DNA from 4 places in the Aliamphritea spongicola genome. Region 1 is predicted to be linked to each of the others. Evidence: predicted binding sites of a transcription regulator. Region 1 holds the regulator's gene; each other region holds the start of a gene.

Region 1 (3,165 bases):
TAGCGGATGTAACCACGGCAGCAAAACAGTTCTGCCATAAATGTTGCTGTAACATATGAGCTGCAGACACCGGGGCACTGTGAAACTCAAAATCATGGCCGATACCAGACTCAACCAGATTGACCCAGCGGGCAGTCGGGCTCTCTTTCAGATCATCAGCCCGGAAGAAGCTCTTCGATAAGCCGGTGATGGACTGAAACCGCGACACCATAAGACCAAGCCTCGGATACCACTGCTCAGCCAGTTGTTTATCAATGTCGCCGACTTCACCATCAAGCGCTTCCCGAAACAGATCCAGTAACATTTCATGGCGGGTTAACAGTCGGGCAGCCAGATACTCAGCATCCTTAAACATCAGCCTTAGCTCTTCAGGGACTTCGCCACCGGCAAACCTGTAACGGTCACGTAAACGACCGTTCTCAGCATTGACCATAAGTGGCTTCACCAACTCATGGATCTGCTCCAGCAGGATTTTTAAATCTTCACCCGGACGTAACGTTTGCTCAACATATTGCGACATCACGCCCGGATGGCCAAGTTGCTCCAGCATCTGAGCATGCTGCTTGGGAAGCGTATTCAGCCACCTTGACGATGACTTGATCCGCAGACTGAACGCAAAGTGATTACTGGCCTTAGGGGCCAGATGGTGTCCCTCATCGAAGATGTATATAGCTTCAGCAGGATCAGGCAGGATAGCTCCGCCCCCCAGTGACAAGTCCGCCAGAACGATATCGTGATTGGCTATCACACACTCAACCTGATCCAGGTCCCGCCGGGCTTTAAAAAAACTGCAGGCACTGAAGTTAGTGCAGCGACGGTTAGTACACTGCAAATGATCGCTGGTTAACGGCCCCCAGCGGGCATCTTCAATTTCTTCAGTGAGATTATCCCGGTCACCGTCCCAACGACCGGATGCATACTCATTCAGCAAATGCTTGTAAAAAGTTTCCGTTTCCGGATCCAGCCGCATAGCCTGTTCATCTTCATACAATGCTATCTGACCGGTTGAGGCACTGGAATCCAGATGCTGCTCAACTTTATTGATACACAGGTAACGCCCCCGCCCTTTGGCAAGGGTAAAACTCATCGGCAGTTCAGTATGCTCAAGTACTTCAGGCAAATCTTTATGTAGCAGCTGTTCCTGAAGCGCCACTGTTGCAGTCGACAGAATGATCTTCTTTTTTAAAGCCTTCGCTACTGGAATCGCTGCCAGCAAGTAACCAATAGTTTTACCTGTACCGGTTCCGGCCTCGACCACACAGACATGATTCTCTCCGAGACGCTGAGCCTTATCATCAACAGGAATATTACCAATGACCTTTGCCACCTCGGCAATCATCCGCTTCTGGCCGGCACGGGCCTTTAACCCCCGGCTGGCTAAAAACTTACTGTAAGCAGTCTGTATCTGTTTTTTGAGATCGTCGGTCAGCACGTCAATCAGTCCGTCTGTATGAATGGCGGCCATTCTATCAATAACACTGGATATATAAACATAAAAAATGTTTACAAAAGCAAAATACTGTATATAGTTACAGATACTGGATAAAAACACAGAGATCATCATGAAACTGACACAACGACAAACCGATGTTCTTGATTGTATAAAACATTACATTGCAACCACCGGCTATCCGCCAACCCGTGCAGACATTGCCCGGGAACTGGGTTTCAAGTCTGCCAATGCTGCAGAGGAACACCTCAAGGCGCTGGCACGTAAAGGTGCAATCGAAATGATACCCGGCACATCACGGGGTATCCGTATACCCGATCTTGAACAGGAAGAAGCAGGCCTGCCTGTAGTCGGACAGGTCGCCGCAGGTAACCCGATTCTGGCCCAGCAACACGTTGAAGACCGCTGCACCATTGCCGCAGATTTCTTCCACCCACCGGCGGATTACCTGCTCCGGGTACGGGGCACCAGTATGAAGGACGTCGGCATTATGGACGGTGACCTGCTGGCCGTACATCAGTGCAAACAGGCCAAAAACGGCGAAATTGTTGTCGCCCGTATTGAAGACGATGTCACCGTTAAACGCTTTAAGAAAGATGGCAATCTGGTTTACCTAATTGCTGAAAACGAAGAATTTGACCCGATTGTGATCAACCTGGAAGAACAGGAATTATCTATTGAAGGCCTTGGCGTAGGCGTGATTAGAAGAGGATAACGACATGATGCAGGCAGAACTGGTAACTCAATCCACTCAGAATGCGAATATTCCCCTGATTCGCCCTTCTGACAGCATGTTAACCGAACAGGCGGCACAGCCAATGCCCGCCCTGGCCGGAAAGATCACTGAAATTGTTATGCATAATAACGACTTTGATCAGTTAACAATGTTACTGCCTTTGCTTGCTCAGTTAAGTCGCGATGATCGCTGGTTTGCCTGGATTGCCCCTCCAAGCAGCCTCCCCAAAGCACTGCTTTCTGCCGCAGGTATTGATCTGAATAAGATCATGCTGTTACAGCCCGATGCCAGCCACACCACTTATGACCTGGCATGTCAGGCACTGCAAGCAGGCACCTGCCATGCAGTCATCACCTGGCCAGGAATGCTCAGCAATGAGCAACTCAACGGTTTGGAAAACGCAGCTGAACACGGTGCCAGCCATGGCATTGTTATCCGGGACCGGATGGCCTCATAAAGCAATTTTTATCCACCATAAAAAAAAGCGCCCTCCGGCGCTTTTTTTATGAATCATTACCGCTCAGTGTAATACAGGTGGCTTTTCATCTTCTGCGTTTTGAAGCTCCTGAGCTTCCGCAGCCTTATTCTGCATTTCTGCTGCCATGTGAATCCCGGCACTCAGCATTACCTTTGCAACATCCAAATGCTGATCCTGCAGGCGCTTCTTCATGTCATCAGAAAAACTGACACGCATTACCGGCACATCGTCAGATTCCATTTCACGCAGCACGATCTCACCGTTTTCGAGCTCAACAATTTCCAGAAACAACTCAGCCATCTATAAAACTCTACAATTAAAAACTAATTACCATTCCTGAGAAACGGCACGTAACCGCTGGATAACCGAAGATAGGGAATCCAGCCAGTTTCTCAAACGGGTCACCCGGTCATCATCAGCTACCATCGTTAAACTAATTTCAGATTGATGGACAACACCGGACTCATGACTATTTTCGTTCAGGGCAGAAAGCTGCGCAAA
Region 2 (3,165 bases), 790 kb from region 1:
ATGTCTCCAGGCAGCATCAACAAATCAGGCCATTGGAAACTAGATTGTTTAGATTCAATTTGGATCAAAAATTCTGAACTTTGCTGTTACGCCTACATGCTAGAAAACAATGTATTTTTTAGCGAACTTCCATATGATGACGCTAAGATTTCGGAATATACGGCGATATGGGAACGAGCCTGAATACATAAAGTAACGTCTTAACACTGAATCCGCGGGATATCACTCAAACGGGTAGTATACTGGGGAGACAAAAATTCCCGTCGCATCGCAAACTTCTGCTGAAACCCTTGACTGGCTACATGTACCGTATTCCGGCCATACCGCATATTGATCGCATCCATACAAGCCATCAGATTAGAATTATCAGTAAACTGCGTGAAAAAATCTTGTTGAAACATAGCTTTATCACATAAGTCAATCAAGCCAACACCGCATCGATAGAACGATACTCCTTTACGAAATATCTGCTCAACAGCTTGACGACATATGTTCGCGATTACCGTCGTATCCTGCGTTGGTATTGCAAATCGATGCGTAATAGACTTTCGATAGTACCCCTGAGCATCATGAGGTGAGTTTGTTGCAAAAATAACCGCCACACATGCCAAACTGTTCTGCCGGCGCAACTTCGCTGCGGCAATTCCGGCATGCTGAATTAATGCCTGACATAACAAATTCTTCTCAAGTATTCGCTGACCAAAACTACGAGTACTGTAAATTTCCTTCTTCGGCGCTTTTACATCGTCCCAGGTTAGCTTAACGACTCCTTGCAACTCATATACAGTACTCTCAACCAAAACGGAAAACTGCTTTCGTATCAAGCTTGGATTCGCATGCGCAAGCTGCCAAGGTGTATAAATATTTAAGCCCTGTAACCGTTGCGCTAAACGACTACCAATCCCCCAAATATCAGTCAGTTCCATATTCTGTAATATATGTTGACGAGTCTGTTCATTATCGATCACCGCTACACCGCGATAGCCTGCAATCCTTTTAGAAGCATGATTCGCTGCCTTAGCTAACGTTGGTGTCGGACCTACCCCAACACCGATAGGTAATCGCACCTCAGTCCACACAGCTCTACGAATCGCTCGCGCATGCTGAAACCATCCCTCCGGTGGCTCCCAGCCATCGTAGTTATGAAAAATTTCATCTATTGAATAAATATGACTATTGGGGGCAAACCGTGAACAAGTATCCATCATCCGCTGACTAATATCTGCATATAGTTCATAGTTACTCGAGCGAATCACCGCCCCCGCCTTTTCCAGATCATCCTTCACCTGAAAGTAAGGAATAAACTTCTTTCCAACCCCTAATCGTTTAGCAATATGACATGCCGCACAAATACACCCATCGTTATTTGTAAGTACGACCACCGGCTTATCCCTAATCGCAGGATCAAAAATTTTCTCGCAGCTGGCGTACATACTATTAGCATCACACAACGCGTACATAGTCAGAAAGCTTTTGATAATGGGCGATGAAGACGAATAGATCGAATCACAACACCTTCAATCTGGAAATTATCACCCTCACGAAGATGATAAGGTTTATTACCAGGTGCAGAAGAAAGCAAAACCCCCCGACGTTTATCAATCTTCTTGCACACGAAAACACCGTTTAGATTTGCTACTACCACATCTTGGTCTTTTACAGTCTCGGCCCGTGAGATCACCAACAAGTCACCAGAGAATATTCCGTCCCCAACCATAGACTCTCCTTCAGCATACCCAAGGTAGGTAGCTGCAGGATCGTCAATAATCAGGTCACTCAAGTCCAGTGAAGACTGTGTGTATTCCGCAGCAGGTGACTCAAAACCAGAAATCCCTGCTTGCGCAGCAATAGGAATAAAATGAAGCATAACCAATCCAGATACTGTTTATTTATACAGGCTAATTCACATTGTAACGTATGATTCACGTATGACAAATAAAATGTCTCTGGCATCAACATGGAGCAAGGAGCTCAGTCAACCAACTTCCAACAAGCACTTACGTTTCAGAAAAACCTCAAAAAGTGCATAGATAGAAGTAAACGAGTCAGAAAAAATAGACTCAAATCATAGGAAGATTTGAATCAAAAATTGCTTCCTAGTAGAGTAAGGTATCCAAACTAAACCCAGTATGGTTCCAGATAGACCTCTCATCTATCGGTGTAAAGAGCCGCTCTTCTGAGCGGCTTTTTAATAAGTCGCATCAGAGAATCTGCTAAGACTCAAATATGAAACGACTTATCTGCGGATACCATGGATAGAACTCTGACAGTTTAAGCTCTCTTCTCCTGTGCCTCTAATGATTGGAATCTAAGATTCTCTGTATTATCGTTTAGGGATTAATCGACTAAAGGAACTAACCGATGAAATGCATTTTGTTAACTACCGCACTCTCCCTGCTATCAGCAACAGCCGCTGCTACTTGTATCAAGCCTGATATCAAGCCTTACGACCCGGATACTTACTACTCATCCATCACAAATCAACAAGGTACAGAACTCAAATCAGCTCTAAACAAAATCATTCGTGGCCACACACGTTTTTCATATAAATGTACATGGACGATCTTAAAAGAAGCCGATGAAGACCCTAATAATAGTAACAATGTTATTGGTTTCTATACTCAACGATCTATTCCAAAGGTTAACCAAGATCAAGGTGAGAATGACCCTGACTTTTGGAATCGTGAACACATCTGGTCTAAGTCACATGGTTTCAGAAGTAAGAAACAACATGCATATACCGATGCTCATCACTTAAGAGCAGCTGATCGTTCGGTGAACTCCGATAGAAGCAATAATGATTTTGCTAATGGCGGTAAGCCAGATGATGAATGTACCTTGTGTAAAGAAGGTAAAGGCACCTGGGAAGTACCAACAAAGCAAAAAGGTGATACTGCCCGAATGATGTTCTATATGGCGACAAGATACGAGGGTAACGATAAATCTAAAACGGACGATCTCGAATTAGTTGACAGAACGACTTCATCTGATGAACCTTTTTTTGGAAAACTCTGCACGTTACTTGAGTGGCATGAGATAGACCCTGTTTCAGATGAAGAACGTCTAAGAAATGACGTGATTTACTCTTGGCAAAAAAATAGAAATCCATTTATTGATAATCCTGAATACATCCAAAGAATTTGGTCTACTCAATGTATCTAAATG
Region 3 (3,165 bases), 1.1 Mb from region 1:
TGGTTATCCTTAACAAATCTGAAACACCGCCTTTCCAGCTGGATGAGCATCAGCAGGTAGGTGAAGATGTGCGTCTGCGTCACCGTTATGTTGACCTGCGCCGTCCGGAAATGCAGGAAAAACTGCGCTTCCGTTCCAAGGTGACCAATGCGATCCGTAACTACCTGGATGACAACGGTTTCCTGGATATCGAAACACCGATTCTGAACCGTGCAACGCCGGAAGGTGCCCGTGACTATCTGGTACCAAGCCGAGTTCACGAAGGTCAGTTTTTCGCGCTGCCGCAGTCTCCACAGCTGTTCAAACAGCTGCTGATGGTGTCCGGCTTCGACCGTTACTACCAGATTGCCCGCTGCTTCCGTGATGAAGATCTGCGTGCAGACCGTCAGCCAGAATTTACCCAGATCGACATCGAAACATCCTTTATGGATGAAGAAGGTATCATGGGGATGACTGAAACCATGATCCGCAAGCTGTTCCTGGAACTGAAAGGCGTTGATCTGGGTGAGTTCCCACGTATGCCATACGCGGAAGCGATGCAGAAGTACGGTTCTGATAAGCCGGACTTGCGTTTCCCGATGGAGCTGGTTGATGTTGCAGACCTGATGGCTGAGATCGAGTTCAAGGTATTTGCCGGTCCTGCTAAAGATCCGAAAGGCCGCGTTGCTGCGCTGAAAGTTCCTGGCGGTGCTCAGCTGACCCGTAAGAACATTGATGAGTACACCAAGTTCGTCAGCATCTACGGTGCTAAAGGCCTGGCGTGGATCAAGGTTAACGAACTGGAGAAGGGTGAAGAAGGCCTGCAGTCTCCGATCGTTAAATTCCTGGGTGCAGAAGTTGCCATGCAAATCATGGAACGTCTGGGTGCTCAGAACGGCGATATCGTATTCTTCGGCGCGGACAAAGAGAAAGTTGTCAGCGAAGCACTGGGTGCGTTGCGTATCAAGGTCGGTGAAGATCTTAATATGGGCGAGCGTGAGTGGGCGCCGCTGTGGGTTGTTGACTTCCCGATGTTTGAAGAAACATCTGAAGGTGGTCTGACTGCACTGCACCACCCGTTCACTGCGCCAAGCTGTACTGCGGAAGAGCTGAAAGCTAACCCGCTGGATGCACTGTCCCGTGCATACGACATGGTACTGAACGGCTGTGAGCTGGGCGGTGGTTCAGTTCGTATCCACGATCAGGAAATGCAGGCAACTGTACTGGAAGTGCTGGGTATCTCTGACGAAGAAGCTGAAGATAAGTTTGGCTTCCTGCTGAATGCCCTGAAATACGGTGCGCCACCGCACGGTGGTCTGGCATTCGGTCTGGACCGTCTGATCATGCTGATGACCGGTACTGACTCAATCCGCGAAGTGATTGCCTTCCCTAAAACCCAGAGTGCTTCCTGTCCGATGACTGAAGCACCGGGCCAGGTAAGCGCTGCTCAGCTGCGTGAACTGCACATCAAGCTGCGTCAGAAAGAAGCTTAAGCTGAAGCTTTGTTCACCGCCGGGTTCTGCGGCGGTGAGCCTGATTCGGATCACTTATCCGGATGTGATGTGTTATTCAGATCTGAATAGTGCTGAACTGTAGCGTGAAAGTGATGCGAAAATTAAACCGGGATTCAGATCCCGGTTTTTTTATGCCTATTGCACGTAGATGCCTGGCTGAAGCAATGATAGTATGTATAAAAATACAGTGTATTTATTCAGTTTTATTGATAACCGGAGATGTCTCAAAACGCCATGCTGATTTTAGGAATAGATCCGGGTTCACGGATAACCGGGTACGGTATTATCAATGCAGTGGGCAGTAAAAATGAATATGTGGCCAGTGGCTGTATCCGGATAAAGGGAGATGAACTTCCTGAGCGGCTGCAGCAGGTGTATGCCGGGGTGACTGAAATCATTGAGCATTATTGTCCGCAGGAAATGGCCATTGAACAGGTGTTTATGGCCCGTAATGCGGACTCCGCTCTGAAGCTGGGACAGGCCCGTGGTGTTGCCATCGTTGCCGGTACTAATCAGAGTCTGCCGGTGGCTGAATATGCGGCCCGTAAGGTAAAACAGGCTGTGGTAGGCAAGGGCTCAGCGGATAAATCTCAGGTGCAGCACATGGTAATGTCGATTCTGAAACTGCCCGGTTTGCCACAGGCGGATGCGGCAGATGCCCTGGCTATTGCGCTGTGTCATGCTCACACCCGAACCAGTCTGATTGCGATGGCGGGGGCTAAGGGCAGCCGGCGGGGGCGATTATGTTAAGCGATGAATTTGGCTGGACTGCAGACTTTAAAATGAACCTGTTTTTTACCCTGTCAGAATTTGTCTATGTCACTGAGCTGTTAGGGGTGGCGGTATTTGCAATTACCGGTGCACTGGCTGCGCAGGGAAAGCACATGGATATTCTTGGCGTGGTGGTTTTGGCCATTGTAACCTCACTGGGTGGCGGCACTATTCGGGATCTGACTTTAGATATTCATCCATTACTCTGGATTCAGAACGACACCTATATATGGACGGCGGTTATATCTGCCGTATCGGCGTTCTGGATTTGCCGGTATCTGCGTTATCCGCGGCGTTTGCTGATTATTCTTGATGCGCTTGGAATGGCGCTGTTTACTGTGCTTGGAGCGCAAAAGGCTATCAGTCTTGATTTGCCTCCCATCATTGTTGTCATGATGGCGATGGTTACCGGTTGTGCCGGTGGTATGGTTCGGGATGTGCTTACCCGGCAGATTCCGCTGATACTGCACCGGCACGGTGAGTTATATGCCACCTGCTCGATCATTGGTGCAGTACTGTATGTGTGGCTTGAAGGCTCAATGCATCCGGTGGTTCTGGTTGCTTTATCTATTTCAATTATTTTTATTATCCGTATGGCAGCCGTATTCGGTGATATCTGTCTGCCGGAATTTATCGTTGCCGGCCATAAGCTGGAACGTCGCGACGATAAAGAACGGGGTTAGTATTTCAGGTTGTCTGGCAGCCTCTGTAAATGAAGGAAACAATACGTGATAGGTCGTCTTAAAGGTGAATTGCTGGAAAAGGTTCCTCCGCAACTGGTGCTGGATGTAAATGGTGTCGGTTATGAGGTGGATGCGTCAATGAACACCTTTTACCGTTTGCCGGGTGTGGGGCAGACAGTGGTGCTGTTTACCCATATGGTTGTGCGTGAAGATGCACA
Region 4 (3,165 bases), on a different contig from region 1:
TATAGTTATCGCCAACCGGGCTGAATACCCAGCTTACCCGCAGAATCAGGTGCCGCTCCAGCGTTAAACGCAAAGCTTCTTCACCAAGCCATTTGCTGTCGCCATAGACTCCAAGTGGCTTGGCTTCATCAGACTCCGCATAACCGCTGGCATAATGGCCATCAAACACGTAATCCGATGACAAATGCAGCACGGCGATATCACGGGCAGCGCAACTTGCTGCCAGGGTTTCAACCGCCTGGGTATTGCGCCGGTAACACTCATCAGGATCACGCTCGGCCTGATCCACATCGTTATAACCGGATGTATTGATCACATAGTCAGGCTGAACCTCATCAAGCCGCTGCTCCAGCGCCTGACAGTCATTAATATCCAGCTCAGCGTCACTAAAAGGTACCGGAATATAAAAGGCATCGGCCTGGGCAGCCAGATTCAGGAAGTGTCCGATCTGGCTGTCAGCACCAATAATGAGCAATTTAGCTGGCTGGGATATAAACGCCTTCAGCATAACTGACTATTACCTCACAACAGGAACAATGAATCAGAACGGGATATCGTCGTCGAAATCATCCATGCCCGGTGCAGGCTGTGGTGCCGGCGCCTGCTGCTGAGGCGGTTTCTGATACTGCTGCTGAGGCGCCTGTTGCTGAGGGGGTTGCTGATACTGCTGTTGCGGTGCCTGCTGCTGAGGCGGCTGCTGATACTGCTGTTGTGGTGCCTGTTGCTGCGGAGCTTGCTGCTGATAGCCACCCTGCTGCTGATAACCGCCATTATTATCGCCACGGCCGTCCAGCATCTGCATTTCACTGGCAACGATTTCTGTAGTGTAACGGTCCTGACCGCTCTGATCCTGCCATTTACGGGTACGCAGTGAACCTTCCAGATACACCTTGGAACCTTTACGCAGGTACTCACCGGCAATTTCCGCCAGACGGTTAAAGAACACCACACGGTGCCATTCGGTACGCTCCTGCTGCTGGCCTGTCTGCTTATCTTTCCAGCTTTCAGACGTCGCTACAGTAATGTTGGTAACCGCATTGCCGCTGGGCATGTATTTAGTATCCGGGTCATTACCCAGGTTACCAATCAGAATGACTTTGTTAATACCGCGTGCCATTGAATTCTCCACTCCCCCCAAGCATCCTGCGGGGCTATATTGCATCTGTTGATCTTGGTTCGGCCCCGGACGGTGACCGATTCATTTTCCTGGCGCCAAGCATAGCATATTTACCCCTTCGAACACCCGTCAATTATCTGTATAAATAAACAGCTTTTTAGGGTGCTTTTATATATCATCTGCCTCTATAATTGACTCCTTTTGCGCACAAGTCGGACATACTGATGGAACAAATCCTGGTTCGCGGGGCCCGTACCCACAATCTTAAGAATATCGATCTGGAAATTCCCCGCGATAAGCTGGTTGTTATCACCGGGCTTTCCGGGTCAGGCAAGTCATCGTTGGCATTTGATACCCTCTATGCTGAAGGCCAGCGCCGCTATGTAGAATCGCTGTCTACCTACGCCCGGCAATTCCTGTCGGTCATGGAAAAGCCCGATGTCGATCACATCGAAGGCCTGTCACCGGCAATTTCCATCGAGCAGAAGTCCACCTCGCATAACCCTCGTTCTACCGTGGGCACCATTACTGAAATATATGATTACCTGCGTTTGCTGTTTGCCCGGGCCGGTGAACCCCGCTGTCCTGATCACGACCTGCCGCTTGCAGCTCAGACTGTCAGCCAGATGGTCGATCAGGTATTAGCCCTGCCGGAAGGCAGCAAACTGATGCTGCTCGCGCCCATTGTTCAGGGCCGAAAAGGTGAGCACTTACACACCATCAGCGAACTGAAAACTCAGGGTTTTGTCCGGGCCCGTATCGATGGCATTGTGGTAGATATTGACAGTGCACCGGAACTGGATAAGAACAAAAAGCACGACATTGAAGCCGTGGTTGACCGTTTTAAAGTTCGTCCTGACCTGCAGGCCCGACTGGCAGAATCGTTTGAAACTGCGCTGAACCTGACTGACGGCATTGCCACCGTTTGCTACATGGACGGTGACGGCGAAGACATGGTGTTCTCAGCCCGCTTTGCCTGTCCGAAGTGTGGCCACAGCATTCAGGAACTGGAACCGCGAATGTTCTCGTTCAACAACCCTCACGGGGCCTGCTCCTCCTGTGACGGCTTGGGTGTAAAGCAATTCTTTGATCCGAAAAAAGTAGTCAGCGACCCAAGCCTGACCCTTTCTGAAGGTGCTATCCGGGGCTGGGACCGTCGCGCGCTGTATTACTTCCAGCAGTTAAAAGCGGTTGCCGCCCATTACGATTTTGATATCAACACCCCGTTTGGTGAACTCACTGCCAAGCAGCAAAAAGTCATTCTGCAGGGCAGCGGTAAAGAAAACATTGCATTCAAATACCTGAACGACCGGGGTGACTCCATCAGCAAGTCCCACCCGTTCGAAGGGGTACTGAATAATCTGGAACGCCGCTACCGGGAAACCGAGTCGGAAATGGTCCGTGAAGACCTGTCCAAATACATCAATATGCAGTCCTGTCCGTCCTGTGACGGCAGCCGTCTGCGCCGCGATGCTCGTCACGTATTCATCGCCACCGAGACTCTGCCACAAATTGTTGAGATGGCCATCGGTGACTGCTATGACTATTTCGAAACCCTGAAACTTACTGGCAAGCGTGGCGAAATCGCCGACAAGATCGTTAAGGAAATCCGTCTGCGGCTGGCTTTCCTGGTCAATGTAGGTCTGGATTACCTGTCGCTGGAACGCAGCGCTGAAACCCTCTCGGGCGGTGAAGCTCAGCGTATCCGTCTGGCCAGCCAGATCGGTGCCGGTCTGGTTGGCGTGATGTACATTCTGGATGAACCGTCAATCGGCTTACATCAGCGAGATAACGACCGCCTGCTGAAAACCCTGATTCACCTGCGGGACCTGGGCAACACAGTAATCGTGGTAGAACACGACGAAGACGCCATCCGTCTTGCCGATCATGTTATCGACGTAGGCCCGGGCGCCGGGGTTCACGGTGGTGAAATCATCGCCCAGGGCACGCCACAACAGGTGATGGACAACGAAAAATCCATTACCGGCGATTACATCTCCGGCCGCCGTAAAATCGAAGTGCCCAGCAAGCGTAACGCACCGGATGGC

The links. The regulator LexA, encoded in region 1, represses DNA repair genes until DNA is damaged. The targets are predictions, from matches to a motif close to TACTGTNTANNTANACAGTA.
Region 2: the regulator LexA is predicted to act here: its motif matches at 1,880-1,899, upstream of JYB63_RS03845 (LexA family protein).
Region 3: the regulator LexA is predicted to act here: its motif matches at 1,664-1,683, upstream of ruvC (crossover junction endodeoxyribonuclease RuvC).
Region 4: the regulator LexA is predicted to act here: its motif matches at 1,253-1,272, upstream of uvrA (excinuclease ABC subunit UvrA).

Annotation. Positions count from the first base shown of each region.
Region 1 is NZ_JAFIDL010000001.1:23,670-26,834, reverse strand. Features, by position in the region: gene dinG (ATP-dependent DNA helicase DinG) at 1-1,465, opposite strand, end outside; gene lexA (transcriptional repressor LexA) at 1,563-2,165, shown strand; gene JYB63_RS00150 (cell division inhibitor SulA) at 2,170-2,643, shown strand; gene JYB63_RS00145 (hypothetical protein) at 2,707-2,964, opposite strand; gene JYB63_RS00140 (DUF6586 family protein) at 2,992-3,165, opposite strand, start outside.
Region 2 is NZ_JAFIDL010000001.1:816,044-819,208, forward strand. Features, by position in the region: gene JYB63_RS03840 (Y-family DNA polymerase) at 201-1,460, opposite strand; gene JYB63_RS03845 (LexA family protein) at 1,463-1,867, opposite strand; gene JYB63_RS03850 (endonuclease I family protein) at 2,362-3,162, shown strand.
Region 3 is NZ_JAFIDL010000001.1:1,091,862-1,095,026, reverse strand. Features, by position in the region: gene aspS (aspartate--tRNA ligase) at 1-1,472, shown strand, start outside; gene ruvC (crossover junction endodeoxyribonuclease RuvC) at 1,728-2,243, shown strand; gene JYB63_RS05025 (trimeric intracellular cation channel family protein) at 2,237-2,947, shown strand; gene ruvA (Holliday junction branch migration protein RuvA) at 2,993-3,165, shown strand, end outside.
Region 4 is NZ_JAFIDL010000002.1:699,047-702,211, reverse strand. Features, by position in the region: gene rfbD (dTDP-4-dehydrorhamnose reductase) at 1-508, opposite strand, end outside; gene ssb (single-stranded DNA-binding protein) at 542-1,117, opposite strand; gene uvrA (excinuclease ABC subunit UvrA) at 1,342-3,165, shown strand, end outside.